Regions from separate parts of the Anoxybacillus sp. FSL W8-0104 genome, predicted to be linked through region 1. Evidence: a T-box and tRNA genes for the amino acid it is inferred to sense, from the RefSeq annotation. Region 1 holds a T-box; the other holds one or more tRNA genes.
The links. The T-box of region 1 lies ahead of trpS (tryptophan--tRNA ligase). A T-box ahead of a tRNA ligase gene usually reads a tRNA of that ligase, here a tRNA-Trp.

Region 1 (21,987 bases):
CTAAATAATGGTTTAATAAATATAACTTTTTCTTCTCGTCATCGATCGTTTTTAATAAATAATCGTTCAACAACGCTTCGTTGCACGTCGATGCGACTTCCGCAACGAAAATCGAATAGTTTCCGTACGGATACGGCTGATATTTGCGCGTATAGTAACTATGCACCGAATGGCCAAACTCATGGGCAAGCGTAAATAAGTTGTTCACATTATCTTGCCAGTTCATTAAAATGTACGGATTCGTTCCATATGAACCAGACGAGTACGCTCCACTTCGTTTGCCGCGCGTTTCTTGCACGTCAACCCAACGGTTATCAAACCCTTCTTTCACGATCGAAATATATTCGTCACCTAGTGGCGTCAATCCTTTTAACAATATGTCTTTTGCTTCTTCATACGTCACTTTCATATCGACTTGTTTGACAAGCGGCGTATATAAATCGTACATATGCAATTCATCTAATCCGAGCACGCGCTTGCGCAATTGAACGTAACGATGCAAAAGTGGCAAATAGCGATGAATCGTTTCAATTAAGTTATCGTACACCGTTTCAGGAATTTGGTTTTTACTTAATGCCGCCTCGCGCGCTGAGCGATAGTTGCGAACGCGCGCAAAAAAGTTATTGCGCTTCACCGCTCCGCTTAACGTGCTCGCAAACGTATTTTCATATTTGCGATATGTATCGTATACCGCTTTAAATGCATCGCGGCGGACGCGGCGATCTTCGCTTTCAAGGAAACGAATGTAACGGCCGTGCGTCACTTCCACTTCTTCGCCGTTTTCATCTGTAATCGTCGGAAAACGCAAATCAGCATTATTTAACGCCCCGAACGTATTGCTTGATGCGTTCATCACTTCCGCCGCCTGTGCAAGCAACGCTTCTTCTTTTTCCGATAACACGTGCGGACGTTGGCGGTTCATTTCATCTAATTCATGCGCATACAAACGAAGCGGCTCGTATTGTTGTAAAAACGTGCGCAACACATCTTCATCCATCGCTAAAATTTCTGGCACGATAAACGCCGTCGCTTGACCTGCTTCCGCATACAACCCTTCCGCTCTCGTTTCCAATCCTTGATAAAGCGAATTAGCCGTATCTTCGTCATGGCGCATATGTGCGTACGCATATAATTTTCCTAGTCGCATGAACACATGGTCGCGATATTGTAACGCTTCGTATAACATCTGTGCGCTTTCCCCTAATCTGCCTTTATACTCCGAAAATTTCGGAAGCAGTGCTTGAATTTGTTGAAATTCTTGTTCCCATTGTTCATCCGTCGCGAAAATATCTTCGAGACGCCATGTGTACTCTACCGGAACGTCTTTACGTGTCGGCAACGTTTTTGCCATATCAATCACCTCTTACATCAAAATGTTTACTTATATATTATTCTCGTTTTGTGAAAAAATCCTCTTTTTTGCTTACAATTCGTCGCAATAGTTGCTCATCTCCACGAATCGCTTCTTCAGCGTTGCGCGGAAGCGACCATGACCGAATGCGCTGAAACGAACTTTTTCCGACTTTTTTTAAAAAACGAAGCGAAACGAGCGCATGTAAATAATCCATAAGGGCATATGAGTAATGACTTTTTGTCACAAGCGGCAAGCGGCGAATATGAATAAGATTTTGACGAATGAAATATCGCATTCGCTCATATAATTGATGAAACGAAAACGTCACATGAAGCGGAACGTTCATCATCTCAACTAACATATACGTTTGCCAAATAAACGGAGGTGTCTCAAACCAATACGAATGGCGAAGTGGAATGCCAGCTTCATGCGGAAATAATGATGGGGTCATATGCGCATGATATACGATGCGGCAAAACGTTCGATTTGTGCGATAGTATAAGGGAGATAGCCGCCATTGCTTCTTTTTCATTTGCCATGCATGAAACAAAACATCATGTTGTCGTTGTGGCGTCTGAAAAAAAGAAGAAAACGATATCGCATGAAGTGGAAACGTCGCCCATTCTCCGTATGCGAGCGTAGAAGAGAGCGGAATAAGATGATGAAGAAACGATACTTCTCGGCGTTCAGCACAATAAAACGGGATGACTTCTTGATCATTGAAAAATAGCCATGAAAATGAGGAAAGTTGAAAAAACAAACTGCGGCGTTTGACATGAGATGTATGAAGTAACCAAATCGGGACAATATGTGCGTTCTTGTATGCATTCGTTCGTTTCGCGAATAAAGAGAATGGAATGACGGAACATTGATATTCGATCGCGTACATGTGTTGCATATGTCGAACAAATACATCTGGACGTTGCTGAATGTGCCGCAAATACTTCTCGATTTCTACTTCGATTTTTTCATTTGTCAACCATTCATACAATTGTTGTTTTCCTTGTAAATGAGCAAATGTCTCCCGCTCTGTTTCAATCGTACATTTCGTTTCGTGCGCAAAATGCGGCATACGTTTTGTCCCTATTTTCAACTGAACTCGTTTTAAACAAACAGGACAAAAAAACGCCTGCGTCGCTCGCAATACATATAGCTGCTCGATCGTCCAATCGTCTAACAACGAACATGTTTCTCCATTTTTCAATAATGCGACAAACATATAACCTCTCCTTTCTCCACACATTTTTTCACCATCATCGTCTTTTTTCCTGCAACAAATACAAAAAATAGGGGAACAACTAAATTTATTGAATTAGGCGTTTTTTATTTCCCTTCTTTCACATTTTGTCATACAATAGAAGTACAAGATGTAGGAGGATGGGCGAACGCTCGGGGATACATTCCCTTCCTGACTGGATAATCGTAGAAGGGAGCTGAGGAACATGGAAATCGAACGCATCAATGAATATACGTTGAAACTATATATATCTTACGGAGATATTGAAGAACGCGGCTTCGATCGTGAAGAAATTTGGTACAATCGCGAACGGAGTGAAGAATTATTTTGGGAAATGATGGATGAAATCCATCAAGAAGCAGAAATTTATTTAGAAGGACCGCTTTGGATTCAAGTGCATGCTCTTGAAAAAGGGTTAGAAGTATTCGTCACAAAAGCGCAAATTTCAAAAGACGGCAGCAAACTCGAATTGCCAATTGTCGATGAACGCTTCAGAGACTTACCGGTTGATGAAAAAATTGAACATATATTAGACCAGCATTTTAACATTATAAAAGCATCGTCATCAGAACCTGATAATCCGCTCCAGTTCGTCATCCGTTTCAAAACGATTGAAGACGTCATTGCTCTTGCGCACCGTCGCGATTTTTCAACATTGCACAACAAACTATTCGCATTTGAAAATCACTACTACTTGTACGTCGAATTTACAGAAGAAGATACCGATCGCGACATTGACAATATGTTAAGCATATTGCTTGAATACGGGCAAGATTCGCAAATGACGATTCATCGTCTCGAAGAATACGGAAAAATCGTCATCGCAGAACAAGCATTAACAATGATCGCCAAACACTTTCCAAACTCATAACGCCGATTTCAATTGATTGAAATCGGCTTTTTTCTCGCGAGGTCAGGTGAACAACAAATGAGAAACGCTTTAAAAGTTGTGCTATTTATACTTGCTTTCGTCGGCTTTTTAGTAGTGACAAAAGATTATTGGGAAGGCTGGCTACTCGGAACGTTCAGCTTATTTGTCACCTTGTCAGTAATTTTTATTTCGTTTGTCATCTTTTTAGAAAATCGCCATCCAACGAAAACGCTCACATGGCTCGTTTTATTCAGCAGCTTTCCGCTCGTTGGTTTTATTCTTTATTTTTTACTCGGCCAAAACTATCGCAAAAAACGACTATTTCGAAAAAAGGCGTTGCTTGATGAACAAACGTTTCGCAAACTAGAGCGCAACGAGGCGCATGACGCGCAAACATTATATATGAAACCGCATCAACAGCCGTTGCTACAACTAGCGAGACGCATGACGAAAGAATCGATTTCAACCGCTACGCAAACGCGCGTCTTAACGAACGGAGAAGAAACGTTTGCCGCTATTTTTGCCGAATTGGAAAAAGCCGAGCATCACATTCATCTTGAATATTATATCGTACGTGACGACGACATCGGCCAACGGCTGAAGCAAATATTAATGGGCAAAGCAAAAAAAGGGGTGCACGTCCGCTTTTTATACGATGCGGTCGGCAGTTGGCAGCTATCGAAAACGTACATACAGGAGATGCGTGAAGCTGGCGTTGATATCATCCCTTTCTCCCCTGTGCGCTTGCCGTTTTTAAACAATAAAATTAACTTCCGCAACCATCGTAAAATTATCGTCGTTGATGGAAAAGTCGGTTTTGTTGGCGGGTTAAATATTGGAGACGAATATTTAGGGAAAAACGAATATTTCGGCTTTTGGCGCGATACGCATTTATTCGTGTACGGCGAAGCAGTACGTACGCTACAACTTATTTTTTTACAAGATTGGTATTACATGACCGGTCAACAGCTATTAACGCTGAACTACTTAAGTGCACCGACAGTTGAGGATGAAGCACTTGGAGGCGTTCAGCTTGTCGCCGGCGGACCGGATACGAAATGGGAAGTGCTGAAACATTTATTTTTTGCGATGATTACATCGGCACAGCGCTCGATCTGGATCGCCTCGCCGTATTTTATTCCAGATGAGGACATTTTAACGGCATTAAAAGTGGCGGCATTAAGCGGAATTGACGTGCGGCTTCTTGTTCCGAAGCGACCGGATAAGAAAATTGTATTTTATGCGTCACGCTCTTATTTTCCCGAACTACTCGAAGCAGGAGCGACAATTTACGAGTACGAAAAAGGATTTATGCACAGCAAAATTATCGTTGTAGATGGAGAACTCGCTTCCATCGGCACAGCGAATATGGATATGCGCAGCTTCCATTTGAACTTTGAAGTGAATGCGTTTTTATATCAAACACCAAGCGTGCAAACGTTAGTCGATGACTTTTTAAACGACTTCGAGCATTCATCAAAAATTGATATCAATCAATTCAAACGCCGACCGCTTTGGATGCGGCTCGCCGAGTCGACTGCTCGCCTCCTTTCGCCGTTACTATAAAAGGCTTAGCGTTTATGCTAAGCCTTTGTTGTTGACGAGTTGCTGTGCTTGACGCAATTGATACGTACGCACTTTTCTCGGTAAAAAGCGACGAATTTCGTCTTCATTGTAGCCAACTTGTAGGCGCTTCTCGTCCATAATGATCGGACGGCGCAACAAGCCTGGATGTTGGCGAATAATTTCATATAAATCTTGCAGCGGCAATGAATCGACTTGAATATTTAGCTTTTGAAAAATTTTTGATCTCGTCGAAATAATTTCGTCTGTCCCGTTTTCAGTCATGCGCAAAATGCCTTTAATTTCTTCAATCGTTAACGGTTCAGCGAAAATATTGCGCTCTTTATACGGAATGTGATGCTCTTCTAACCACGCTTTTGCTTTTCGGCAAGACGTACAACTCGGCGATGAATATACGATCACCATATATCAATCACTCCCTTAAACATGGGTTGTTTTACTAGCTTCTGTATTAAAACACATCTTATTTTAAAATAAATTTAAAAAACTCTACAATGTACATTATATAACAAAAAAGTTTAGAAAGATACACCTTTTTTCAATTTACCCAACATATTATACGGTTGTCCGATAAAAATGGTTTCATTTTTCGTTGCGTTCATTTGCAATTTTCTCTACAATAAAAGTACAGATGGCAAACAAAGGGGGAAGTGACAATGGCGCAATTTTTTATTGACTTTACGATCGTCGCTATTTTAGTGATTGGAATAACTGCGCTCATGGGCGTCATTTTAAACGGCATTGGTGAAAACGTATTTGGCGGACGAAAAAAGCGGCTACATACAGCGATGAGTGAACATATCCAAATCGGTTGGAAAACGGTCGGCGGCAAAAGAGCTTCGAGATAATCTCGGAGCTTTTTTTAAAAATGAAATAGTCGAATAAATCGAAATATTGTATAATACTTTAGTGCATCAAACGAAAAAAGCTAATCTCTCGAAAGCCGAGAGATTAGCTGTACATCGCTTTATATGTTTCGTACTCTGCTTCAGAGCAGTAAACGAAATGACCTGGCGTAATTTCGCGCATGCGCACATCTTCGCCTTCTTTATAGTTATGTTGTGACGGATCGTAAATGATGCGCTTACGCGTCCGCTCTGTTTCTGGATCTGGATGTGGAATCGCAGAAAGAAGCGATTTCGTGTATGGATGAATTGGGTTGCGATACAGTTCTTCTGCATCAGCAAGCTCAACCATTTTTCCGAAATACATAACACCGATGCGATCGCTAATGTATTTCACCATCGACAAGTCGTGCGCGATAAATAAATACGTTAACCCTTTTTCACGCTGCAACTTTTTCATTAAGTTGACGACTTGCGCTTGAATCGATACGTCTAACGCCGAGATTGGCTCGTCCGCAATAATAAACTCCGGCTCAACCGCCAATGCGCGCGCAATGCCGATTCGTTGACGCTGACCACCCGAAAACTCATGCGGATAGCGATTCGCATGTTCACGATTTAATCCGACTGTTTCAAGAAGCTCATATACGCGATTCATGCGCTCTTCTCGCGACGACGCTAAGCCGTGAATATCGATGCCTTCCGCAATAATATCCGCAACCGTCATACGTGGATTTAATGACGCATACGGGTCTTGGAAAATCATTTGCATTTTTCGCTTTAACTCTTTCGCTTCTTTCGCTGACTTTTTCCGATGCACACTTTTCCCGTTAAACAACACTTCGCCGCCTGTTGCTTCATATAGCCCGATAATTGTACGGCCTGTCGTTGACTTTCCACATCCTGACTCCCCAACAAGACCGAGCGTTTCACCTTTATAAATATCGAACGTCACATCGTCAACCGCCTTAACGACTTGACCCTTCCCGACTTTAAAATATTGTTTTAAGTTTTTCACTTCAACGAGTTTTTGTTTTTCGCTCATTGCTTATTCCCTCCTTTGTTGTTCGTTAGTGTAACGAATTTTTTCATCCGTTCACGAACGACTTTCGGAGGTTCAACTTTCGGTGCGTTCGGGTGAAGCAACCACGTCGCTGCATAGTGCGTGTCTGATACTTGGAACATTGGCGGCTCCATTTCATAGTCAATTTTTAACGCGTACGCATTACGAGGCGCGAACGCATCGCCTTTTGGCGGATTTAATAAGTCTGGTGGCGTTCCTGGAATGGAGTACAATTCTTCGTCTCCGTGCTCTAGGCTTGGCATCGACGCAAGCAGCCCCCACGTATACGGATGTTTCGGATTGTAGAAAATTTCATCGACCGTTCCTTTTTCAACAATTTTTCCTGCATACATGACCGCCACACGATCAGCTACGTTTGCCACAACACCTAAATCATGTGTAATGAATATAATCGATGTGCCTGTCTTTTTTTGAATGTCTTTAATGAGTTCCAAAATTTGCGCTTGAATCGTCACGTCCAGCGCTGTCGTTGGCTCATCGGCAATGAGCACTTTCGGATTGCATGCAAGCGCAATTGCAATAACGACACGTTGGCGCATACCACCTGATAATTGATGCGGATATTGTTTAAAGCGAAGCGCTGGCTCTTTAATGCCGACAAGATCAAGCAATTCAATGGCACGCGCTTTCGCCTCCGCTTTTGCCATTTGTTGATGTTTTAACAATACTTCTGTAATTTGTTTTCCGATCGTCATCGTCGGGTTTAACGCGGTCATCGGATCTTGGAAAATCATCGAGATTTCCGCACCGCGCACACGTTGCATTTCTTTTTCCGATAGTTTCGTCAAATCGCGACCTTCTAACAAAATTTGTCCTTGTTTAATTCGCGCAGGAGGAACCGGTAGTAAACGCATAAGCGCTTTTGATGTCACCGATTTTCCTGATCCGGACTCCCCAACAATCGCCAACGTCTCTCCTTTGTACAAATCAAACGATACACCTCGTACAGCTTGTACTTCTCCACCGTACACATCAAACGAAATGTGCAAATCTTTTACTTCGAGCACTTTTTCCATTGTTCCACCTCCTCTATTTACGCATTTTTGGATCAAGCGCATCGCGCAATCCGTCTGCTAATAAGTTAAAGCTTAAAATGAGCAAGCTAATAACAAACGCTGGAATCATCATTAAATGCGGGAACGTTTGGATCGACTTATAACCGTCATTTACAAGTGAACCGAGCGATGCTTCTGGTGGACGAATACCAAGTCCAATAAAGCTTAAAAACGCTTCTGTGAAAATGGCGCTTGGAACCGTAAACATCGTCGTAATAATAATTGGACCAACGACGTTCGGAAGCAAATGTTTGCCGATAATGCGTGCATCTGACGCTCCGAGCGTACGTGCCGCTAATACGTATTCCATATTTTTTAACTTTAAAATTTGTCCGCGCACAATACGCGCCATCGTCACCCAACCTGTAATAACCATCGCCATCGTTATTGAAATAATTCCCGGCTCAAATACGAGAATAAATAAAATAACGACAATTAAGTTCGGGATACCGACTAATACTTCAATAATGCGCTGCATCACATTGTCGACGCGCCCACCGTAAAAACCGGACACACCACCGTAAATAATTCCAATTAACAAGTCAATGGCTGCAGCTAACACCCCGATATATAACGAAATACGGGCACCATACCACGTACGTGTCCATAAATCGCGACCGAGGTCATCGGTTCCAAACCAATAGTACTCTTTTACGCCACGTTTCTCGTACACATCAATGCCGTTCATATCTTTTCCGTTAAATGGAAGCCAATCAATATGTTCTAACACCGGAATGCGCGGTGGTAATTTCGCATGACTTAAATTTTGTTGTTTGTACGTACGATCGCTCATGATCGGTGCAAAAATAGCCATCAACGTAATGGCAATAATCATGATTAGTCCGAAAACAGCACCTTTATTTTTTCTTAATCGAAGCCAAGCGTCTTGTAAAAACGTTAAGCTTGGACGATTAATTTTTTCCATATCACCTTGACGTTCTGTCGCTAACTCAAACAACTCAGGAGATAGTTGCTTTTCTGTCATTATTTTTTCCCTCCCGCCAAACGAATTCGCGGATCAATTAAGCCGTAAAGCACGTCCACAATAAAAATAACAAAAATAAATAACGCACTATAGAAAATAGTCGTTCCCATAATGACCGGATAGTCATTTAAGTTAATGGAACGAACGAACTGTTCCCCTAAACCAGGGACAGCAAAAATTTGCTCAATGACAAGTGTTCCTGTCATTAAGTTAACAGCCATCGGACCAAGAATTGTAATAATCGGAATCATTGCATTTCGCAATCCGTGTTTAAAAATGACGCCAAAGCCGCTAATTCCTTTCGCGCGCGCTGTTAAAATATAGTCGGAACCGAGCACTTCTAACATTTCTGTACGCATAAAACGAGCGATGCTCGCGATAACGGATACGGATAATGCTAGCGTTGGCATAATTGTGTATTCAAATCCTTCCCAAAACGCAACAGGAAGTAGTTTTAATTTAACACCAATGTAGTATTGTAACAAGCCACCGAATACAAACGATGGGATAGAAATACCTAGAACAGCTAGTACTGTCGCACCATAGTCGATTGGTGTATTATGGCGAACAGCAGCAATGACACCGAGTAAAATACCAACAATTGTCCCGAATACGAGCGCTTGAAAACCGAGTTGTGCCGATGGCCCAATGCGATCACCAATAAGCTGTGTGACTGGACGGTTATCATATTGGAAGGAAATTCCTAAATCACCTTTTACTAAATTGCCTAAATAACGAACGTATTGCACAGGAACTGGATCATTTAATCCATACTTTTCTAAAACGATTTTTTGTTGTTCTGGTGATAACTTCTCTTGATTTTGGAGAGGAGAACCTGGGAGAAGTTTCATTAAAAAGAACGTGGCCGTTGCAATAATAAATAGCGTAATAATCATATAAATAAGACGTTGCAACGTATATCGTGCCATATCGCACACCTCCTTAAAAATTAAAAACTTTTTGAAATTTTACTGATTAGCAGGCAAAAGGAGAGTATATGCTTTCGCACATATACTCTCCTTTCTTTTTCGATTACTCGATATAAGCCCACTTATAGCTATTGTCTGGACCGAATGGATGATCAACGATACCTTTCACGTATTCACGCTCTAAGTACGCTGAACCACGTTGGTACACTGGTGCGATAACTGCCTCGTCTAACAAGATTTTCTCAGCTTTTACCATCGCATCCCAACGAGCTTGCAAGTCAGAAAGAAGCGTTGTTTTCGCATCTTTTACAAGTTTGTCGTACTCCGCATTTGACCAACCTGTTTGGTTATGAGCACCGTTTGTGACAAACATATCGATGAATGTCATTGGGTCTTGGTAGTCTGGATCCCAACCAGCAAATGAAAGCTCATATTGCATTTTGTTTTCAAGATCAAGTTTTTGTTTAAATGGTTGTTGTTTAATGTTAATTGTTAAACCTGGTAAGTTTGTTTCAAGTTGCTCTTTAAAAAATTCACCGATTTTCTTCGCGCTATCATTGTCGTAGTTTAACAATTCAAGCGTAATTTTGTCTTTGCCAAGCTCTTTTTTCGCTTGTTCCCAATATTTTTTCGCTTCTTCTGCGTTAAACTTCAATAAATCGCCATTTTCTTCACGGAAGTCTTTTCCGTTCGGACCTTTAACGAATCCTTCTGGAACGAGGTAGTTCGCTGCTTTAGAACCGTTATTTAAAATCGTCGCAACCATCGCTTCTTTATCGAAGCCCATCGCAATCGCTTTGCGAGCATTTACGTTTTTCAACACTTCATTCTTTTGGTTCATACGAATGAAGAATAATACTGGTTCAGATTTTGTTTTAAAGTTTTTGTCGCTTTTATATTTGTCAACAAACTCTGCACTTAAACCGACGCGGTCTGCTTTGTTTGTTTCATACAAGTTTACACCTGTCGCTACATCTTTAACGATGTTGAAGTTAATTGTTTCAAGTTTAACTGTTTGTGCATCCCAATATTGCTCGTTTTTCTTTAATTGGAAGCTTTGCTCATGTTTCCACTCGCTTAATACGAACGGACCGTTGTAAATTGTTGTGTTTGCTTCAAGACCGTACTTGTCCCCTTGTTCCTTAACGAATTTCTCGTTTTGTGGATAGAACGTCGGGAATGTTAATAAGCTTAAGAAGTATGGAATTGGGTTTTTCAATTCAACTTGTAACGTTTTTTCGTCAATTGCTTTTACGCCTAATTGGTCAACAGGCACTTTTCCTGTGTTTACTTCTTCAGCGTTTTTAATGTCGTACATAATGTATGCATACTCAGCACCTGTATTTGGATCAAGCGCTTTTCTCCATGCAAACACGAAATCGTTTGCCGTTACAGGCTCACCATTTGACCATTTCGCATCGCGAAGTTTGAATGTGTACACTTTTCCATCTTCGCTTACTTCATAGCTTTCAGCCATTCCTGGTGTAGGCTCGTTGTTTTGGTCTAAACGATATAACCCTTCAAATACGTTGTTCATGACGCGGAATGATACGGAATCAGTCGCTAACGTAGTGTCTAGTGAAGGAATTTCCGAAGTTTCTAACAAGTTCAATACTTGCTCTTTTGCTGGCGCTTCTTGAGCCGGCTTTTCGCCCTCATTGGCAGTCTTGTCTTCTTCTTTTTTGCCGCCACATGCTGCTAGTACCATGGAAGCGACGAGAAGAAGAGCGAAAAAGGCAGATAGCTTTTTCTTCATGCGAGTTTCCCCCTTATTTTTTGTTTTTTTAGATTTTATTTCCATCTTCTGATTTATCAGAAGATTTGAAACACAAGGATATTATATAATGAATTAGTATACTTGAAAAGATTTTTTAAAAACTTTTTTTAAATTTTCTAACATCTTAAACGAATGTAAGGTTTTTTCACAAATATGATAAAATCAACTTGAGGACTATTTTATTCGTTTTATTCTCATTTGTAAATAGAAAATTTACACTTTTTTTAGTATAATACTTCACAGCGATTAAGCGTGGAAGGTGGATAAGTTGTGAAAAAACTAGTTGTGACAAGCGTTCTCGTCTTTTTTATTGCGCTAACAGTTGCACTTTTTTCTGCACATAGATGGCTTACTTTTATTAACGTTTCGTTTCTCCTCGCTCAACCGCTCATCATCATCGGTGGCTTACGGTTCATTTATGAACGAGGATTTTTCGATGTAACGATCGCGAGTTTTAAGCGGTTGTTTCGCTCACCTGTCGAGCGTTATTATGCCCAAGACGAACATGATGAAACAAAAACGCAGTGGGGTGCTCCTTTTTTTTTCGCTGGGCTATTCGTAACGTTCATGACGCTCATTTTGTCATACGTTTATTGACATAAAAAAACGAACACCATATAATGTTTTAAAAAACCGATGCGATGACAAAGAATAGTACATATGACGAGGCGTTCAGAGAGCTTGTGGATGGTGCGAACAAGCCGCTAGTTATATGGAATGGGCTTTCGAGCATTCAAGCTGAAACGAAAGTAAGCTTGGACGGTTGCCTTCCGTTACAAAGGTGCCATGCATGCGCATGGGCAAAGTGATTGTCGTATCGGCAATAACTAGGGTGGCACCACGGTTCTATCGTCCCTACAGATGATAGAGCCTTTTTTTATTTGGAAAAATAAAAAAAGGAGTGATTCGATGAAGACGATTTTTTCAGGTATTCAACCGAGCGGCGTCATTACGCTCGGCAACTATATCGGGGCGATGAAGCAATTTGTTGAACTGCAACACGACTACAACTGCTACTTTTGTATCGTCGATCAACATGCGATTACCGTCCCGCAAGATCGGCTCGCGCTTCGGAAAAACATTCGCAGTTTAGCGGCCTTTTATTTAGCGGTTGGCATTGATCCGAACAAATCAACGTTATTTATCCAGTCAGAAGTTCCTGCGCATGCACAAGCAGGTTGGATTTTACAATGCATCGCCTACATCGGCGAATTGGAGCGCATGACGCAATTTAAAGATAAATCAGCAGGAAAAGAAGCGGTCAGCGCTGGGTTGTTAACGTATCCGCCGCTTATGGCAGCCGACATTTTACTTTACTCGACAGACATCGTTCCTGTCGGTGAAGACCAAAAACAACATATTGAGCTCACACGCGATTTAGCGGAGCGATTTAATAAACGATATGGGGACATTTTCACGATCCCGGAGGCGCGCATTCCGAAAATCGGAGCCCGCATTATGTCGCTCACCGATCCGATGAAAAAAATGAGCAAATCCGATCCAAACCAAAAATCGTACATTACACTACTTGACGATGCGAAAACGATCGAGAAAAAAGTAAAAAGCGCCGTGACGGACTCCGAAGGCACCATTCGTTACGATAAAGAAAAGAAGCCGGGCGTATCAAACCTATTGACGATTTACTCCATTTTGGCGAACGAATCGATTGAGCAATTAGAAGAGCGCTACGCAGGAAAGGGATACGGAGAATTTAAAGCGGACGTCGCTCAAGTGATCATTGACGCATTGACACCAATCCAAGAAAAATATTATGAGCTTATGGAAAGCTCAAAACTAGATGACATTTTAGACGAAGGGGCAGAAAAGGCAAACCGCGTCGCAAACAAAATGTTAAAGAAAATGGAAAATGCCATCGGGTTAGGAAGAAAAAGACGATAAAAAACTCAGCTCCGTGTGGGGCTGAGTTTTTAATTCACTTTCGGTTCTTGTTCCATTTCCCACAGTTTTTCAAAAAACGGTTGTCCTTTCACAAGCCGTTCGCACAAATGAACGTGCCGCTCCGACCATCCATGTTTCGCTTCTTCGTACAAGCCGTTCCACGCTTCTTCGAACGACATTTGTTGAATGTATGCATACTTTTCTGGCGCCCATTCCGTATACCAATAACGCACTTCGGCAACATTTTTCGTTCCGTATAGTTGATCAAGCGCCATAAATAACAGTTGTTTCAATTGTCGCTCTTTACGTGTCAATCCGCTCATGAGCGCAGGATGAGGCGATAAAATGTGATATTCTTTTTCACTTTGTTGAAATGGATATGTGCGCACTTCTTGTTCTTTCATCATCTCATACACGAGCTGTTCTTGGCGTGGAATGAGGCGGCTTTTTCGAATCGGAATATGATAACCAATCGTATCAATGGCGATAATGCCGTAACCATCTGTGGCGATAAAACAATAATCAAGTTGAATGCGTTCGTGGTTTTTGCGCACGTACGCTTTTTGATATACGTCTTCAAGCAACGGTTTCGGAATTTCGGCCAAGCTGTTTTCTAAGTAGTGAAACAACGGCGCGCTCACTTTCAACACTGGCACTTGATCTAACAGTTCAATCGCATCATCTTTTCTCCACTCATAAAAGTGGCAAACGTTATAGCCGTTTTCTTCTCCTTCAAACCAATTTACCCAAACATCGTGAAGATACAACATGCATAACCCCTCACTTCGAACGATTTGTTCACAGTATGGTCAGAGGTCGTTCATTTTATTCCATTTCACCCTAAATTTAACCATCATCACGAAATGGGAAAAAAATGCTTAGCCACGTCATGAATAAGCCAATCGGTAAAAAATAACACTCCACTTTTGTGCTAATAAATAACAAATATTCTTTCCAATCTGAGCGCGATGCCATAATGTTTAAATACGCAATCATCGTCGTCCCACCGATCACCGACATCCCGAACCCAAGCAAATAAAAAAAGAAACGCATACATTAGCCCCCTTGTCCACTACTATATGTATGAACAAGCGACATAACGATGCGTTACATAAAAAAAATTTGTTCAGATGTCATAGTGAGTAACTCCGTCATCGTCTTTTTCGCTAGCGCTCGTCTCACCACTTCATATCCAACCGCGTAACCAAGCATGCGTGGATACAACATCGAACCATACAACAAGGCACGATAACGAGCATCGTCTGGACGAAGAGACAAGTTTGGCACGAGCCATTTTTTCGTAAATTGCTCGAGTTGTTCTTTCGTATAATATGTCGTCCATTTGGCGACATATTCGCTTCCAAGCCGCTCCCTCACCGCATGTTCGGCTAATCCTTCCATGACGATGCGATCAAGGAGCGTATAGTCCCGTTCATCTTTCGGGTCAGCATGTAAACGACAGACATGATTGTATTCGTGAATGAGGAGGGCGTAAATATGTTCGTTCGAGACATGAGGAAGTAAAAATAAAAATAGTTGATCGAAAAAAGCGACGCCTGACTTTCCGCCAAATTCATGTTGGAGTGAACGATTTGTGGCATCTGCGGGGAAAATATAAATCGGCACATCTGGCCCATTCCACTCTTTTTTTAGCTCCGCAAACTTTTTGGCGACAAACGCCCATACGTTTTTTTGTTCCAGCTGTTTCATCATGTCATGTTGATTGCGCCGTGCCATGCCATGTGCGAATAAATGGCGCTGTACGTCTTCGTTTATTTTTTTACGCCATCGATCATCCACAAACCAATCTTTCGTATTTACTACTCCCATCATCCTCCCTCCTCGTATAGTATGTTTAGAAAGATTTTTAAATCGAATTTCCAGTTGGATATGCTCCTTGACAATCGCATATGTGTAAGTGATTTGCCCACGGGGGAGGGGCGCGCCCCTCCCCCGTGGATGGCACTACATCGGGGTTGGACTTTTCGCGATGTTCTTGGATAATGGTCTTAGGATCATCGGGGACACTCTTCTCTCTCCTGTAGCTTTGACTACTTAGAAAGTCTGTCTCCCCGGCTCCTGTTCGGACTTCTAACCCGCAGGCTGTTCCCGTTGGTTTCCCATGCTGGAAGGAGCAGCTTCCAGGCAGCCCATGGCCCAACGTGAGTTCTCATATGCGAGGGTGACTGGTCAACAGGCGCGGTCCGGGGGCATCCCGAAGAGTCCCAACCCCACGATCCTACTACGATTGGAGGTGATCTCATGAAACTCTACGTCGGGATTGACGTGAGCTCAACGGACTTATACACGTGTATCATGGATCAAGAAGGAAACACGTGCGCCCAATTCAAGGTGGACAATCATCTCCTTGGCGCGACCTTCCTTCGCGATCAAATCCTCCTGTGGGCCAACAAGCTCCAACCATCCGAAATTCTCATCGGGATGGAAGCCACTTCGGTCTACAGCTGGCATCCAGCGATGTTTTTCCACCAACAGGAGGAGCTGAAGTCTTGGAATGTCAAGGTGTTTACCATCAATCCAAAGCTCATTCGCAAATTTAAAGAAGCGTACACTGACTTGGATAAAACGGACGGCATCGATGCGTGGATCATCGCCGATCGGCTTCGCTTTGGCCGTTTGAAAGTGACAGCTGTCATGCAAGAACAGTTTATCGCCCTTCAACGGCTCACGCGCATGCGCTATCATCTCGTCCATCAGCTGACTCGGGAAAAGCAGTACTTCCTCCAACACTTGTTTTACAAGTGCAGTTCCTTTACCCAAGAGGTGGACAGCTCCGTGTTCGGACATGCCATCTTAGAGCTTCTTCTCGAGTCGTTTAGCTTAGACGAAATCAGTCAGATGGACGTGCAACAGCTCGCTGACTTCTTGCGCCAAAAAGGACGCAATCGCTTTGCCGATCCGGAATGCATCGCCAAGTCCATTCAAAAGGCGGCTCGTTCGTCGTATCGGCTTTCCAAATGTGTCGAGGATTCCATCGACTTGCTTTTAGGGCTATCGATTCAATCCATCCGTAGCCTTCAAGCGCAAATTAAAGAGCTAGATAAAGCGATTACTCGCCATTTGGAAGGCATCCCAAATACGTTACAAACGATTCCCGGCATTGGTCCGGTCTACGCCGCTGGCATCTTAGCCGAAATTGGACAAATCGAGCGCTTTGACAACCAAGCCGCCTTAGCAAAGTATGCAGGTTTGACTTGGTCTAAGCACCAGTCCGGTCGGTTCCAAGCCGAGGAGACTTCCCTCATTCGTTCCGGCAATCGCTATCTCCGTTACTACCTAGTGGAGGCTGCCAACTCGGTACAACGGCATGATGCGTCGTTTCGCACCTATTACCGGAAGAAGTATGAGGAAGTACCAAAGCACCAACACAAACGAGCCCTCGTCCTCACCGCTCGAAAACTCGTGCGTGTGATCGATGCGCTGCTACGCAACGGTCAAATCTACACGCCAAGAAAGGGGGAAGATCGATAGGGGTATCGATCTAACTGATTTTGCATTAAAACCCAGTTAATGACATAAGACAAGACTGGGCTTCTTAAGTATTGCCTTTTTTCGGGTCATCGGACAATCGAATTTCCAATTTCGATGATTTTTCACCTTGACATATTACCGCAGGACTTTCGTTATCGCATTGTACGAAAAACGAAAGGAAAATGTGAAAAGGATGAGGAAAGCCTCATCCTTCATATTTTTTGAAAATGATCGTCGCATTATGGCCACCAAAACCGAGCGAGTTGCTTAATACGGCACGCACGTCTTGTTTGCGGGCAACGTTTGGCACGTAATCTAAGTCGCATTCTGGATCTGGTGTTTCATAGTTAATCGTTGGCGGAATAACACCATCGTAAATCGATAACACGGAGAAAATCGCTTCAACAGCCCCTGCTGCCCCGAGCAAATGCCCTGTCATCGATTTCGTCGAGCTGACCGCTAATTTGTACGCATGTTCACCAAATACTTCTTTAATCGCCATCGTTTCGTATTTATCGTTATACTCTGTGCTCGTTCCGTGTGCGTTAATGTAATCGATGTCTTCTGGTCGCATGTTCGCATCATGAAGCGCTTGGCGCATCGCGCGGACGCCGCCTTCTCCGCCCGGTGCTGGCGCGGTAATATGATACGCATCGCCTGTCGCACCGTAGCCGACAATTTCTGCATAAATGCGTGCACCACGTTTTAACGCATGTTCAAGTTCTTCTAAAATAATAATGCCTGCCCCTTCGCCCATAATAAATCCGTCGCGATGTTGATCGAACGGACGGCACGCCGTTTTCGGATCAGGGTTAAACGAGAGCGCTTTTGCGGCGCTAAATCCTGCAAACGCCATATGTGTAATCGGCGCCTCTGTTCCGCCTGTAATCATCACATCGGCATCGCCGCGCTCAATTACTTTGAACGCATCGCCAATCGAGTTCGTTCCTGTGGCGCAGGCGGTCACCGTGCATGAGTTTATTCCTTTCGCGCCAAGCATAATCGACACTTGTCCGGCCGCCATATCTGGAATCATCATCGGAACAAAAAACGGGCTGACGCGACGATACCCTTTTTCTAAAAACGTCTTCATTTGCTCTTCGTACGTTTCCATCCCGCCGATACCTGAGCCAATCCATACGCCGACGCGCGTTGCGTTTTCCTCTGTAATTTGTAAATTTGCATCTTTTACTGCCATCATCGAAGCAGCAACCGCATACTGCGTGAAACGGTCCATTTTGCGCGCTTCTTTTTTATCAATAAATTGTTCGACTTGAAAATCTTTCACTTCTGCCGCCACTTTTGCAGGGAAATCGTCCGCATTTAACCGTGTAAGCGGACCGATGCCCGATTTTCCTGCCACGATGTTTTTCCATGTCGTTTCCACATCATGTCCTAACGGTGTGACAGCCCCTAATCCCGTGACGACGACTCGTCTTTTTGCCACCACTCATCACTCCTTTGTTTCATCATACATCGTTATTTGCCCCAGCGCAACGCGATAGCGCCCCACGTTAATCCACCGCCAAAGCCAACCATAATGATGAGATCATCATCTTGAATGCGTCCAGCTTCTACTTCTTCAACGAGCGAAATCGGAATCGATGCAGCGGACGTATTTCCGTATTTATTAACCGTAATCGACATGCGTTCGACAGGTAGTTCTAACCGTTCGCGCGCCGCTTCCATAATGCGAATGTTCGCTTGATGTGGGATTAAAAAGTCGACGTCCGCTTTCGTCAAGCCTGCTTTTTCTAATACGCGAATGCACGACTCTCCCATTTGACGCACGGCAAACTTAAATACTTCCCGTCCGTTCATGACGACATAATCGTCATGATATAAATATTTTCCACCTGTTCCGTCCGCACCAAGCTCAAATGACACGATGCCGCGGCCTTCTGAAACTTTCCCCATCACAACAGCTCCTGCTCCGTCCCCAAACAACACCGCTGTGTTGCGATCCGTCCAATCGACAATTTTCGATAATTTTTCTACCCCGACAACGAGCACATATTTGTACGTGTCCGTTTCAATAAATTGTTTCGCTGTCACCATGGCATACATAAATCCTGCGCATGCCGCGCTCACATCAAGCGCCGCCGCGCGCACCGCACCAAGCTTTTCTTGCAACATACATGCAACAGACGGAAACGCGCGATCTGGTGTCACCGTCGCTACTAAAATCAAATCAATTTGTTCGGGAGAAATACCCGCATCATCAAGCGCACGCTTTGCTGCGATATAGCCCATATCGGACGTATCGATATCGTCTGACGCAATGCGCCGCTCTTCAATGCCTGTGCGCGTCCGAATCCATTCATCGGACGTATCCATTTGTTGTTCTAATTCTTTATTCGTCACAATACGTTCCGGCAAATATCGTCCAATTCCAATAATTCCTGCATTCACGGAAATATCGTCTCCTTTTATTATCAAACTTTATTACTTGGTACTAATTTTACTTTCTTTTTTCGTTCCGTGCAATAAAAAAAATGAGGTGCTTACTCGACACCTCATTTACTCATTCGGCAATTTCCCTGTTTTTTTATATCGTTCAATCGCTTTTGTCATTTTTTGTTGAAACGATTCATCTACAAGCGGGCTAAACGCGCCGAGTTCAACGACACCGTCTTGAAAGTCGACATATGTCGTTCCTGACGTTAACTCCCCGTCGATAAACTTTTGCGCAACGAGTTCATATAGTGCATCGACATGTTGGACGGTGCTTGTCAGCACTGTTCGTTCCCCTAAATCTGATTGGTCTGTCACATAGCCAATCGCATAAAGACCATGTTCTTTCATCTTTTCAATGATCGGTACGCTAAATTTATCGCCAGCTGGGTATATGACATCGACCCCGTCAGCGATCATCCGCTCAGCGATCGCCATGGCTGCATCGATGTCATCCCAACTTTGTACATATTCAATATCGACATGGACGTTTTCATTTTCATATAACGCCCCTTCAAAAAAACCGTCCACTTCCGATTGCCATTCAAACGCAGCAATAACACCTATTTTGTTTGTTTTCGTCATATGTCCTGCGACCATACCACCGAAAAAGCCCATCGCATGTCCTTGGAGATTGAAGCTTGTGACGTTTTTCTTTTTCGCCTCTCCGTTAAAAAATACAAAATGTATGTTCGGATATTTTTCCGCGATGTCATCAAAATATTCCCCATATTCGTTTCCGTGCCCGAAAATTAACTTAACGCCTTTTTGATGAAACTCTTTTACCGCCTGTTTTGTGGCCGCTTCCGAGTTCACACCCTCCCGATAAAACACTTCAGCGCCAAACTTCGCTTGAATACGAAGCAACCCTTTATATCCTTTCGTTCCCCACACTTGATCGTCGATCGTATCCGGAACGAGCAAACCAACCTTTTGTACATGTCCCGATGATAATTGAGCAGGAGCGCAAGAAGATAATATAACAAGTAGTGCAAAAATCAAATATGTATATCGCCACATCAACATGCAACACTCCTTTTTCCGTTTCATCTCTTATTTTACTTGCTTTGTTTCTAGTTGGTAAAGAAAAAATCCCCACGGGTATGGGGACTATACATCATTATATTGTTCGTAAATGCGTTCATATGAATCGCACACCATTGCTCGCTGAATTGGAAAAATCGTTGCTTCTCTGTCATAACCGTCCACCTTAAGCACATCATTGTACAATATATCGTATGCGATTTTCTTTTGCGTGTACTAGGCGTTATAATTTTTCGTTTTCGCACATCCATCATTTATGTTAAGATAAAAAAAGAGTGCAAAGGAGGGAGTTACATGCGCATTTTTTGGACGTTTTTTTGGACGTTTTTATTAGTCAACATGGTGACATACGTCGTTAGCTCCATGATCGGTGTGGCGTACCATTTCGCAACCGGTACAACATTGGCAGTCATTGCAACCGTTCTCATTTTGTTAATCGCGCAACTTATTCCAAACGACCCTGTCCATCATTAAAAAAAGGATAAACGGCATCTGTCCGTTTATCCTTTTTTTACAACTAATTGATCACCTTCGACATCGATCGTCACCGCGTTATAGTCTCCGATATGCCCAGCGACAATTTCACGCGCAAGCTTCGTTTCGATATGTTTTTGAATAAACCGTTTGAGCGGGCGAGCACCATATACATGATCAAACCCATGTGTCGCAATGTATGTTTTCGCTTCGTCCGTTAATGTGACTGTGATGTGACGCTCCGCTAACCGTTCTTCTAATTGTTTGATAAACTTCTCGACAATGCCTTTTACTTCACGTACCGTTAACGGCTTAAATAAGACAATATCATCGATGCGGTTTAAAAACTCTGGTCTAAAATGCGCACGTAACTGTTTTAACACTTGTTCGCGCGCTTCTTCGTTTACCTCCCCGTGCGCATCGACCGCTTCTAACAACGTATGTGATCCGATATTTGATGTCATAATGACGACTGTGTTTTTAAAGTCTACCGTTCTTCCTTGCGAGTCCGTCATGCGACCGTCATCTAACATTTGCAGTAAAATGTTAAACACTTCTGGATGCGCTTTTTCAATTTCATCAAGCAAAATGACCGAATACGGTTTTCTGCGTACCGCTTCGGTGAGTTGTCCCCCTTCTTCGTAGCCGACATACCCCGGAGGCGCTCCAATTAAACGAGATACTGCATGTTTTTCCATATATTCCGACATATCGATACGAATCATTTGTTGTTCGCTATCAAACAACGCTTCCGCTAACGCCTTCGCCAGTTCGGTCTTTCCGACACCTGTCGGACCGAGGAAAAGAAATGAACCGATCGGACGATTCGGATCTTTCATCCCTGCACGCGCGCGTAACACCGCATCACTCACTAGCTCAACAGCCTCATCTTGTCCGATAACG
Region 2 (8,265 bases), 1.7 Mb from region 1:
CCTCCTCCACCGTTGTGATCTAGCATTGTGATTAATACCATATGTATGCAAGGATGTCCGGGATCATTCGTGAAAGAATGACTTTCATCCCGACATGCAATTAAGCTATAATGAAAACGTGGACATTTGTTGTCACTTCATCAAGGGAGGAGATTGTATATGAAGACGCTTCTCATTCTTGGCGTAATCGCTGCCTTTTTGGTGGCGATCTTCACCGCAGGATATAATGATAAGCCAGAAGTAAAAAATTAAGCGACTTTCATTCGAAAGTCGCTTAAAATACGTTTGGAAAGTTTTGTTGTCTTAACGCTTCATACACGAGGATAGCAGCTGTGTTCGATAAATTGAGCGAACGGACGTATTCATTCATCGGAATACGCAAACAACGTTCCATGTTATTTTCAATTAAATCTTTCGGCAATCCGCTTGTTTCGCGACCAAAAACGAAAAAGTAGTCTTTCGTTTGATCGCTATAGTCAAAAGAGGTGTAATATTTTTCTCCAAACTTCGTAATAAAGAAAAATTGACCTTCCTTATATTTTTCGAAAAGCTCTTGTAATGAATCGTAATAATGAACGTTAACATACTCCCAATAATCTAATCCGGCACGCTTTAACATTTTGTCATCAGTTGAAAATCCGAGCGGTCGAATTAAATGTAATGACGTTCCTGTCGCCGCGCACGTACGCGCGATATTTCCTGTGTTTGCTGGAATTTCTGGTTGATATAAAACGACATGTAAAGCCACATTCTTCACTCCTATATTCGATCAATAATATGAAAAAACTTATATTGAATATTCGGCGTATAAGCGGTTGAATCCTCGTATGACCAATAACGCATTCTACTATTGGACGTATGGGCATTGACGAGAGGCATCCCTTGTTTATCTTTCGCGACAACGATCGTCGTGTGATCGAATCGTCCGTCCCCTTGAAAATCATAACAAATGACGTCACCAAGAGACAACTGTTCCGGCGATTTTTTTTCAACTGCTTGAATACCTGTTTTCGTTCCACTTAAATACCAACGAAATGCATGTGCAACCGTCCACGTATAGCTCCAATCGTTTTCTCGCATCCACCATCCTTTCGTTTTATTTGGATATCCGATCATCGGAATACCGCCCGCATGCAAACATTGAGAAACGAAATTTGTGCAATCAACATGGAATTGATGAAACGCGGGGTTATAACCATTCCACCATACTTCAGCATATCGTACTGCGGCTAATCGATCATACGTATAACGAACTCGTTCATCTTCATGACGTTCTTGTTTTTTTTCAACTTGTTCCGTCTCCATGTTAGGCAAAAGCGGGCGATCACTCACAAGCTCACGTCGTTCAAATATTGCTTCACGCATCTCTTGTTCCTCTTCAACATACATCCACCCGTCTTGCCAAATAAAAAAACGGAAATGAACGATGTAGCGGACGAACGTGTGAGAGGCAATATGTTTCTTTTCTATTACGACTCCTTTTCCTTCGCATTTCACAAGCTTCGCCTGTCGCTTCGCCAGCAGTTGCTTTTTTCGTTCCATTTCCTCATCCGTCACATTAGCCGCAAAAAAGGAACGAATACGCTGATCGAGAAGGGCGTGTAGCTGTTTTCTCATCTCGCTCACCACTTTTTCGTTTTTTAATACGTTATGTCAGAGATGAAAGAAAAACAACTACACATTTTCAAGCATCGCTAACGCGTTATCAATTTCTCGAATAACGTCCTCATCTTGTTCTTTTTCTTTTGCTTGCTGGAGCATCGGCACAACTTTACGATTTCCGATTTTCCCAAGCGCCCACGCGGCCGTTCCACGAATGACTGGACGTGAATCTTTTTGAAGCAATATCAATAAATCGTCGATGGCACTTTCATCTTTGTAATGAGCCAATGCAATGATCGCATTCCGTTGAATCGGTTTTTTTCCGCGCCATGCCCCAGAGAGGTGTCCAAACGTTTCTTTAAATTGGCGACTCGTCATATGAAGAAGTGGTTTTAATAGCGGTTTCACCACTTCTGGATCCGGCTCCATCTCTGGATGGAAATGAAAGTCTTTTCCTTTATTTTTCGGACAAACAAGTTGACACGTATCACATCCGTACAATCGATTACCAATTTTATCGCGAAACTCATCAGGAATAAACGTTTTCGTTTGCGTTAAAAAAGCGATACATCGTTTCGCATTCAACTGTCCCCCTTGCACAAGCGCTCCTGTCGGACAAGCATCAATGCAGCGCGTGCATGTCCCACATTGGTCTTCGATTGGCGTATCAGGAGGAAACGGGATATTTGTAATCATTTCTCCTAAATATACGTACGATCCAAACTCTGGCGTAATAATTGAGCAGTTTTTCCCACTCCATCCGATCCCTGCTCGTTCGGCTACTGCACGATCCGATAATTCTCCTGTATCTACCATTGATTTTACTTTTGCATCTGGTACACGTTCTAAAATAAATTGTTCTAATTTTTGTAAGCGATCGCGTAAAACAACATGATAATCTTGTCCCCAAGATGCTCGACAAAAAATGCCTCTTCGTTCTGTTTTCGTGCTTCGCGGTGCGTTTTTTAGCTTCGACGGATACGCGAGGGCAATTGCAATAATAGAACGTGCTTCTGGAAGCAATAAAGATGGGGTTGTCCGCTTTTCAATATCAGGCTCTTCAAATCCCGATTCATATCCGAGTTGTTGTTGTTGACGCAATCGCTCTTTTAGTTCAAAAAATGGATCCGCATGAGCAAAACCAATTTTATCAATACCGATTGTTCGGCTATATTGAATGATTTCTTCTTTTAGCGCTTCAACGTCCATCCCTGAATCCCTCCTTTCTTCGTTGTTTATGTTACAATGTAAAGAAAAAGGAGTGAACGATATGTTAACCATTTGTGACACAATAAAACAGCGCGTATCCCATTTTAAAATCGGTGTCCTTACATACGATCAAATCGTCGTCGGTCCGTCCCCCAACATGTTGAAAGGGAAACTTCGCCAATTTCAAGAGTTGCTATATTTTGATATGGAACAAACTCCGTTGGCTGAATGGCCAGAAGTAAAAGAATGGCGGTCTGTATTTAAACAAATTGGCACAGATCCGAGCCGATATCGTCCTTCATCGGAAAGTTTGCTTCGTCGCGTACAGAAGCAAAGTTTTATTCCATCCATTCACTCGGCGGCCGATGTGAATAACTTTTTTTCCTTATATTATAAACTACCGATCGGCATTTATGATCAAGATCATCTAACAGGAGATATAGCCGTCACGATCGGTACACAAGCAGATGAATATATCGGCATCAATGATCGGACGACAAATTTTGATCGAAAACTCGTCACAAAAGACGCTCAAGGCCCGTTCGGCAGTCCAATCGTTGATTCGAAACGAACAATGGTTACAGAGCAAACAACAAATGCAATTCAAATCGTATATTTTCTGCCCTCATTTACAGAAACGCAATGTGAACAAATATTGCAAGCGATGAAAGAGATGTTTATTCAAATCCATGGGGGTACAGCTCATACACAACTCATCATATAACAAATACGGGGCGAAGCGAAATAAAAAAACGCAATGCCCCGTTCATCTTCGAAACGAAACACTGCGTTGTCCCCGTATGTATGGAGCGGGTGATGGGAATCGAACCCACGACATCAGCTTGGAAGGCTGAGGTTTTACCACTAAACTACACCCGCATCATTGTATTCACTATATCCACAATTGCCCTGCACGCTCAACTATGCCTCTTCCTCTTCCCGCTTACTCAACGATGATCGGTGCGTCGAGGCAACTCGTCGCTTATTCGACGATGTGTCGCTCGTGGCTGAGGTTTTACCACTAAACTACACCCGCATGCAGAAAAAGTAGAAATTTGTCGAATCAGATGCAAAAATAAAAACAGGAATCCCTGTTTCGTAATTACGTTTTACATTATATCGACTCCCCTCGGACAAGTCAATACGTTGTTCACAACTTTTTCAAAAATGCATCACTCATCTCTTTATAACTCATTTTTCCCTATAAAATCAATGCGCGCATATATGCCTGGACAATAATAGGCATCGTGGTTACAAATGAAGAAGAGATTTGACATAACACCTTTTGGTTTCATACACAATCAAATTCATATAATCAAAAACGATGATTTTTGCGAGATGGAGTCCAAAAAGCGATTTGGTACGCTTCATACAACTTTTTTTGCAATTCGCTACTGATAAATCCTTTATCACCCAAATTAAAAGGATGAGGAATTTGGGTCATGACGGTTTCAGCTGCAGTTCGATCGTGACAGGACGCCTCCGTTACCACGTATCCCATGGGCAGTCCTTGGTTGGTCACCTGAAGATGGAGCTTAAATCCATAGTACCACTGCTTTTTCGATGCACAGAGACCGATGTCCGCGATTCCTTGAAATCGTTTGACTCGGTACATTCTTGCGGCATGGCACAACTCGAGTGGTATACTATCTACGACCGCATAGGCGTGGTGTTGTCCACGTTTGGCTAGCTCATGGCGGATCCATTTGATCGCAAAGCGCAGCGCTCGACAACGGCGATTGTATCGAGAACGTTGTAAACAAGTTCCCAGTCACAAAGCGATGCCATGCACGTTCGGAAGAGAAGCCAAGCAGCTTTCCTAAAAGATGAATAGCAATGATCACCGTATCTTCTTGTTTCACCAAATGACGATTGCGACGTTGAAGATAGAATTGAATTTGTGACAGCTGGGCAGAAACAAAAAAGAAAATGACTGCATATTGTTTTTGAATCTTTGCTTGATCTGTAGTAAAATGAAAGGGCTCTTGCATGGGAATTCTCCTTTCGAATGTTGGTTGGCACTTCCATTCTATAGGAGATCCACAAGCAAGGGCTATTTTTATGCTTACTCGATTTTATATAGCACCACGGGTTTCTAAAAAACTGAATGAAAAATCCTTTTGTTCCGCCCTACCAAGGTGCGAAATATGAGTTAGTAACAACTTGACGCGTTCGCTTTTCTTAACGAGATAATACCGCAAAAACAACAATAAAACAAGGCGGAGCGAACCGCCTTTTAGTTGTTAATCTTTCCCATCTCTTTGTTAAAATCCATGACGAGTGGCGCTATACTTCTTCCAACTGAACTTGCTTACAAATAATTTTTAACAACGGCTCTTTATAATCAAAGGTATAGATATGAAAATGGTAAAATTCGCTTGAATTTGCTTCTACATTTTCGAAGAGAATAATAGTGAACAAGCTATCAAAATGGATATCACGCCTTGACATTTCTAGTATCTCTTTTTTTATTTTGTACTCCACATCTAGGCAATCCTTAAAATGCAACGCTAATGTCCTATTTTCCTCCCTATTCTCCTGTGTATCCCAATAATAGTCTATCGTGATAGATAGGTCTAATGGATTATTCCATTTCATATCCGTTATGATACTATCCGTGAAATCAAAATGATCTTTAATTTCTTTATAGTTGTTCGCAATGATCATTTTATTCACCTACTTTCCAAAATAAAAATGCGTCAAATGTATTCGGTAAATAAAAAACAAGGGATTTCACCTTTGTGAAACCCCTTGTCCCTAAAACCTTTTCCCTATTTAACAGTGCCGATGGTGGGAGTCGAACCCACACTCCCGCAAGGGAACACGATTTTGAGTCGTGCGCGTCTGCCAGTTCCGCCACATCGGCATGGAACAATTAAATTTTATCACACAAACTTGCTTTGTCAAGCCTTTACAGTGCCGAGGGCCGGACTCGAACCGGCACGGTAGTCACCTACCGCAGGATTTTAAGTCCTGTGCGTCTGCCAATTCCGCCACCCCGGCGCATAAAAAATGGAGGCGGCAACCGGATTCGAACCGGTGGTAAAGGTTTTGCAGACCTCTGCCTTACCACTTGGCTATGCCGCCATGAAACGAAGAGCGGAAGACGGGACTCGAACCCGCGACCCCCACCTTGGCAAGGTGGTGTTCTACCACTGAACTACTTCCGCATATATGGCTGGGGTAGCTGGATTCGAACCAACGCATCACGGAGTCAAAGTCCGTTGCCTTACCGCTTGGCTATACCCCAAAATTTTCAAGCATATATGGGGCGACTAGTGGGAATCGAACCCACGAATGCCAGAGCCACAATCTGGTGCGTTAACCACTTCGCCATAGCCGCCACGTTTTTTGGCAGGGGCAGTAGGAATCGAACCCACACCGGAGGTTTTGGAGACCTCTGTTCTACCATTAAACTATGCCCCTAAAGTCAAAATGGTGGAGGGGGACGGATTCGAACCGCCGAACCCAAGGGGAGCGGATTTACAGTCCGCCGCGTTTAGCCACTTCGCTACCCCTCCGCAGATGGTGCCGGCTGCAGGACTTGAACCCGCAACCTACTGATTACAAGTCAGTTGCTCTACCAATTGAGCTAAGCCGGCATCATTTAAAATGGTGGCTCGGGACGGAATCGAACCGCCGACACAAGGATTTTCAGTCCTTTGCTCTACCGACTGAGCTACCGAGCCGTCTAAGTAATTCACTTATATAGTGGCGGTCCCGACGGGACTCGAACCCGCGATCTCCTGCGTGACAGGCAGGCATGTTAACCACTACACTACGGGACCATTTTGGTTGCGGGGGCAGGATTTGAACCTGCGACCTTCGGGTTATGAGCCCGACGAGCTACCTGGCTGCTCCACCCCGCGATGATAAAAGTAAATCAATGTTCATACATGGTGGAGGATGACGGGATCGAACCGCCGACCCCTTGCTTGTAAGGCAAGTGCTCTCCCAGCTGAGCTAATCCTCCATTGCATCTTGCCCGGCAACGTCCTACTCTCGCAGGCGGTGTCCCGCCAACTACCATCGGCGCTGGAGAGCTTAACTTCCGTGTTCGGGATGGGAACGGGTGTGACCTCTCCGCCATCGTCACCGAGCAATAATGCTTTAGACAAATGTTATTATAACGGAATATTTTTTGTTGTCAAGCATTTTTTTATTCCTTCAAAACTAGATAACAGAACAGTCGCCTTCGCTTTTCTTACTGTCTAGCTTCGAACTAACATCCTCCTACGCCTTCGCTTTTTCCGTTCGACGTGCAAGCACGTCTTCGTCAAAAGCTCTCGGCTCCGTCGGACGTTTCCTTGGCTTCGCCAAGGACCGTTCTACGCTTTTCTTGTGTGCTTAGTTAAGTCCTCGATCGATTAGTATCCGTCAGCTGCACGTGTCGCCACGCTTCCACCTCGGACCTATCTACCTTGTCATCTTCAAGGGATCTTACTCGCTTGACGCGATGGGAAATCTCATCTTGAGGGGGGCTTCACGCTTAGATGCTTTCAGCGCTTATCCCTTCCGCACATAGCTACCCAGCTGTGCTCCTGGCGGAACAACTGGTACACCAGCGGTGCGTCCATCCCGGTCCTCTCGTACTAAGGACAGCTCCTCTCAAATTTCCTACGCCCGCGACGGATAGGGACCGAACTGTCTCACGACGTTCTGAACCCAGCTCGCGTACCGCTTTAATGGGCGAACAGCCCAACCCTTGGGACCGACTACAGCCCCAGGATGCGATGAGCCGACATCGAGGTGCCAAACCTCCCCGTCGATGTGGACTCTTGGGGGAGATAAGCCTGTTATCCCCGGGGTAGCTTTTATCCGTTGAGCGATGGCCCTTCCATTCGGAACCACCGGATCACTAAGCCCGACTTTCGTCCCTGCTCGACTTGTAGGTCTCGCAGTCAAGCTCCCTTCTGCCTTTACACTCTTCGAATGATTTCCAACCATTCTGAGGGAACCTTTGGGCGCCTCCGTTACGCTTTGGGAGGCGACCGCCCCAGTCAAACTGCCCACCTGACACTGTCTCCCACCCCGATCAGGGGTGCGGGTTAGAATCTCAGTACGACAAGGGTGGTATCCCAACGGCGACTCCACCTAGACTGGCGTCCAGGCTTCTCAGTCTCCCACCTATGCTGTACATGTCGCACCAACATTCAATATCAGGCTGCAGTAAAGCTCCACGGGGTCTTTCCGTCCTGTCGCGGGTAACCTGCATCTTCACAGGTACTATGATTTCACCGGGTCTCTCGTTGAGACAGTGCCCAAGTCGTTACACCTTTCGTGCGGGTCGGAACTTACCCGACAAGGAATTTCGCTACCTTAGGACCGTTATAGTTACGGCCGCCGTTTACTGGGGCTTCGGTTCGCACCTTCGCTTGCGCTAAGCGCTCCCCTTAACCTTCCAGCACCGGGCAGGTGTCAGCCCCTATACTTCGCCTTACGGCTTCGCAGAGA

Region 2: it has a tRNA-Trp gene. The T-box ahead of trpS (tryptophan--tRNA ligase) is inferred to sense a tRNA for this amino acid. The anticodon was not compared.

Annotation. Positions count from the first base shown of each region.
Region 1 covers NZ_JBBOQU010000001.1:594,618-616,604, reverse strand. The annotation lists gene pepF (oligoendopeptidase F) at 1-1,351, opposite strand, end outside; gene NST18_RS03310 (competence protein CoiA) at 1,389-2,573, opposite strand; gene mecA (adaptor protein MecA) at 2,797-3,462, shown strand; gene cls (cardiolipin synthase) at 3,520-5,028, shown strand; gene spxA (transcriptional regulator SpxA) at 5,041-5,451, opposite strand; gene NST18_RS03290 (hypothetical protein) at 5,703-5,894, shown strand; gene NST18_RS03285 (ABC transporter ATP-binding protein) at 5,998-6,936, opposite strand; gene NST18_RS03280 (ABC transporter ATP-binding protein) at 6,933-7,991, opposite strand; gene opp3C (oligopeptide ABC transporter permease) at 8,005-9,015, opposite strand; gene opp3b (oligopeptide ABC transporter permease) at 9,015-9,944, opposite strand; gene NST18_RS03265 (peptide ABC transporter substrate-binding protein) at 10,048-11,700, opposite strand; gene NST18_RS03260 (DUF3899 domain-containing protein) at 11,992-12,318, shown strand; T-box leader at 12,354-12,581, shown strand; gene trpS (tryptophan--tRNA ligase) at 12,631-13,620, shown strand; gene NST18_RS03250 (YjbA family protein) at 13,650-14,390, opposite strand; gene NST18_RS03245 (hypothetical protein) at 14,467-14,673, opposite strand; gene NST18_RS03240 (DUF2268 domain-containing protein) at 14,728-15,450, opposite strand; gene NST18_RS03235 (IS110 family transposase) at 15,883-17,112, shown strand; gene fabF (beta-ketoacyl-ACP synthase II) at 17,318-18,559, opposite strand; gene NST18_RS03225 (beta-ketoacyl-ACP synthase III) at 18,592-19,524, opposite strand; gene NST18_RS03220 (BMP family ABC transporter substrate-binding protein) at 19,633-20,592, opposite strand; gene NST18_RS03215 (YjzD family protein) at 20,905-21,084, shown strand; gene clpB (ATP-dependent chaperone ClpB) at 21,111-21,987, opposite strand, start outside.
Region 2 covers NZ_JBBOQU010000001.1:2,316,632-2,324,896, forward strand. The annotation lists gene trmL (tRNA (uridine(34)/cytosine(34)/5-carboxymethylaminomethyluridine(34)-2'-O)-methyltransferase TrmL) at 275-748, opposite strand; gene NST18_RS12170 (amidase domain-containing protein) at 760-1,617, opposite strand; gene queG (tRNA epoxyqueuosine(34) reductase QueG) at 1,675-2,811, opposite strand; gene NST18_RS12180 (B3/B4 domain-containing protein) at 2,873-3,535, shown strand; tRNA gene NST18_RS12185 (tRNA-Gly) at 3,617-3,690, opposite strand; partial or broken gene NST18_RS12190 (IS982 family transposase) at 4,133-4,802, opposite strand; gene NST18_RS12195 (hypothetical protein) at 5,098-5,478, opposite strand; tRNA gene NST18_RS12200 (tRNA-Leu) at 5,594-5,677, opposite strand; tRNA gene NST18_RS12205 (tRNA-Leu) at 5,729-5,814, opposite strand; tRNA gene NST18_RS12210 (tRNA-Cys) at 5,825-5,898, opposite strand; tRNA gene NST18_RS12215 (tRNA-Gly) at 5,910-5,981, opposite strand; tRNA gene NST18_RS12220 (tRNA-Gln) at 5,987-6,061, opposite strand; tRNA gene NST18_RS12225 (tRNA-His) at 6,079-6,154, opposite strand; tRNA gene NST18_RS12230 (tRNA-Trp) at 6,164-6,237, opposite strand; tRNA gene NST18_RS12235 (tRNA-Tyr) at 6,248-6,332, opposite strand; tRNA gene NST18_RS12240 (tRNA-Thr) at 6,338-6,413, opposite strand; tRNA gene NST18_RS12245 (tRNA-Phe) at 6,425-6,500, opposite strand; tRNA gene NST18_RS12250 (tRNA-Asp) at 6,524-6,599, opposite strand; tRNA gene NST18_RS12255 (tRNA-Met) at 6,604-6,680, opposite strand; tRNA gene NST18_RS12260 (tRNA-Val) at 6,709-6,784, opposite strand; rRNA gene rrf (5S ribosomal RNA) at 6,795-6,911, opposite strand; rRNA gene NST18_RS12270 (23S ribosomal RNA) at 7,159-8,265, opposite strand, start outside.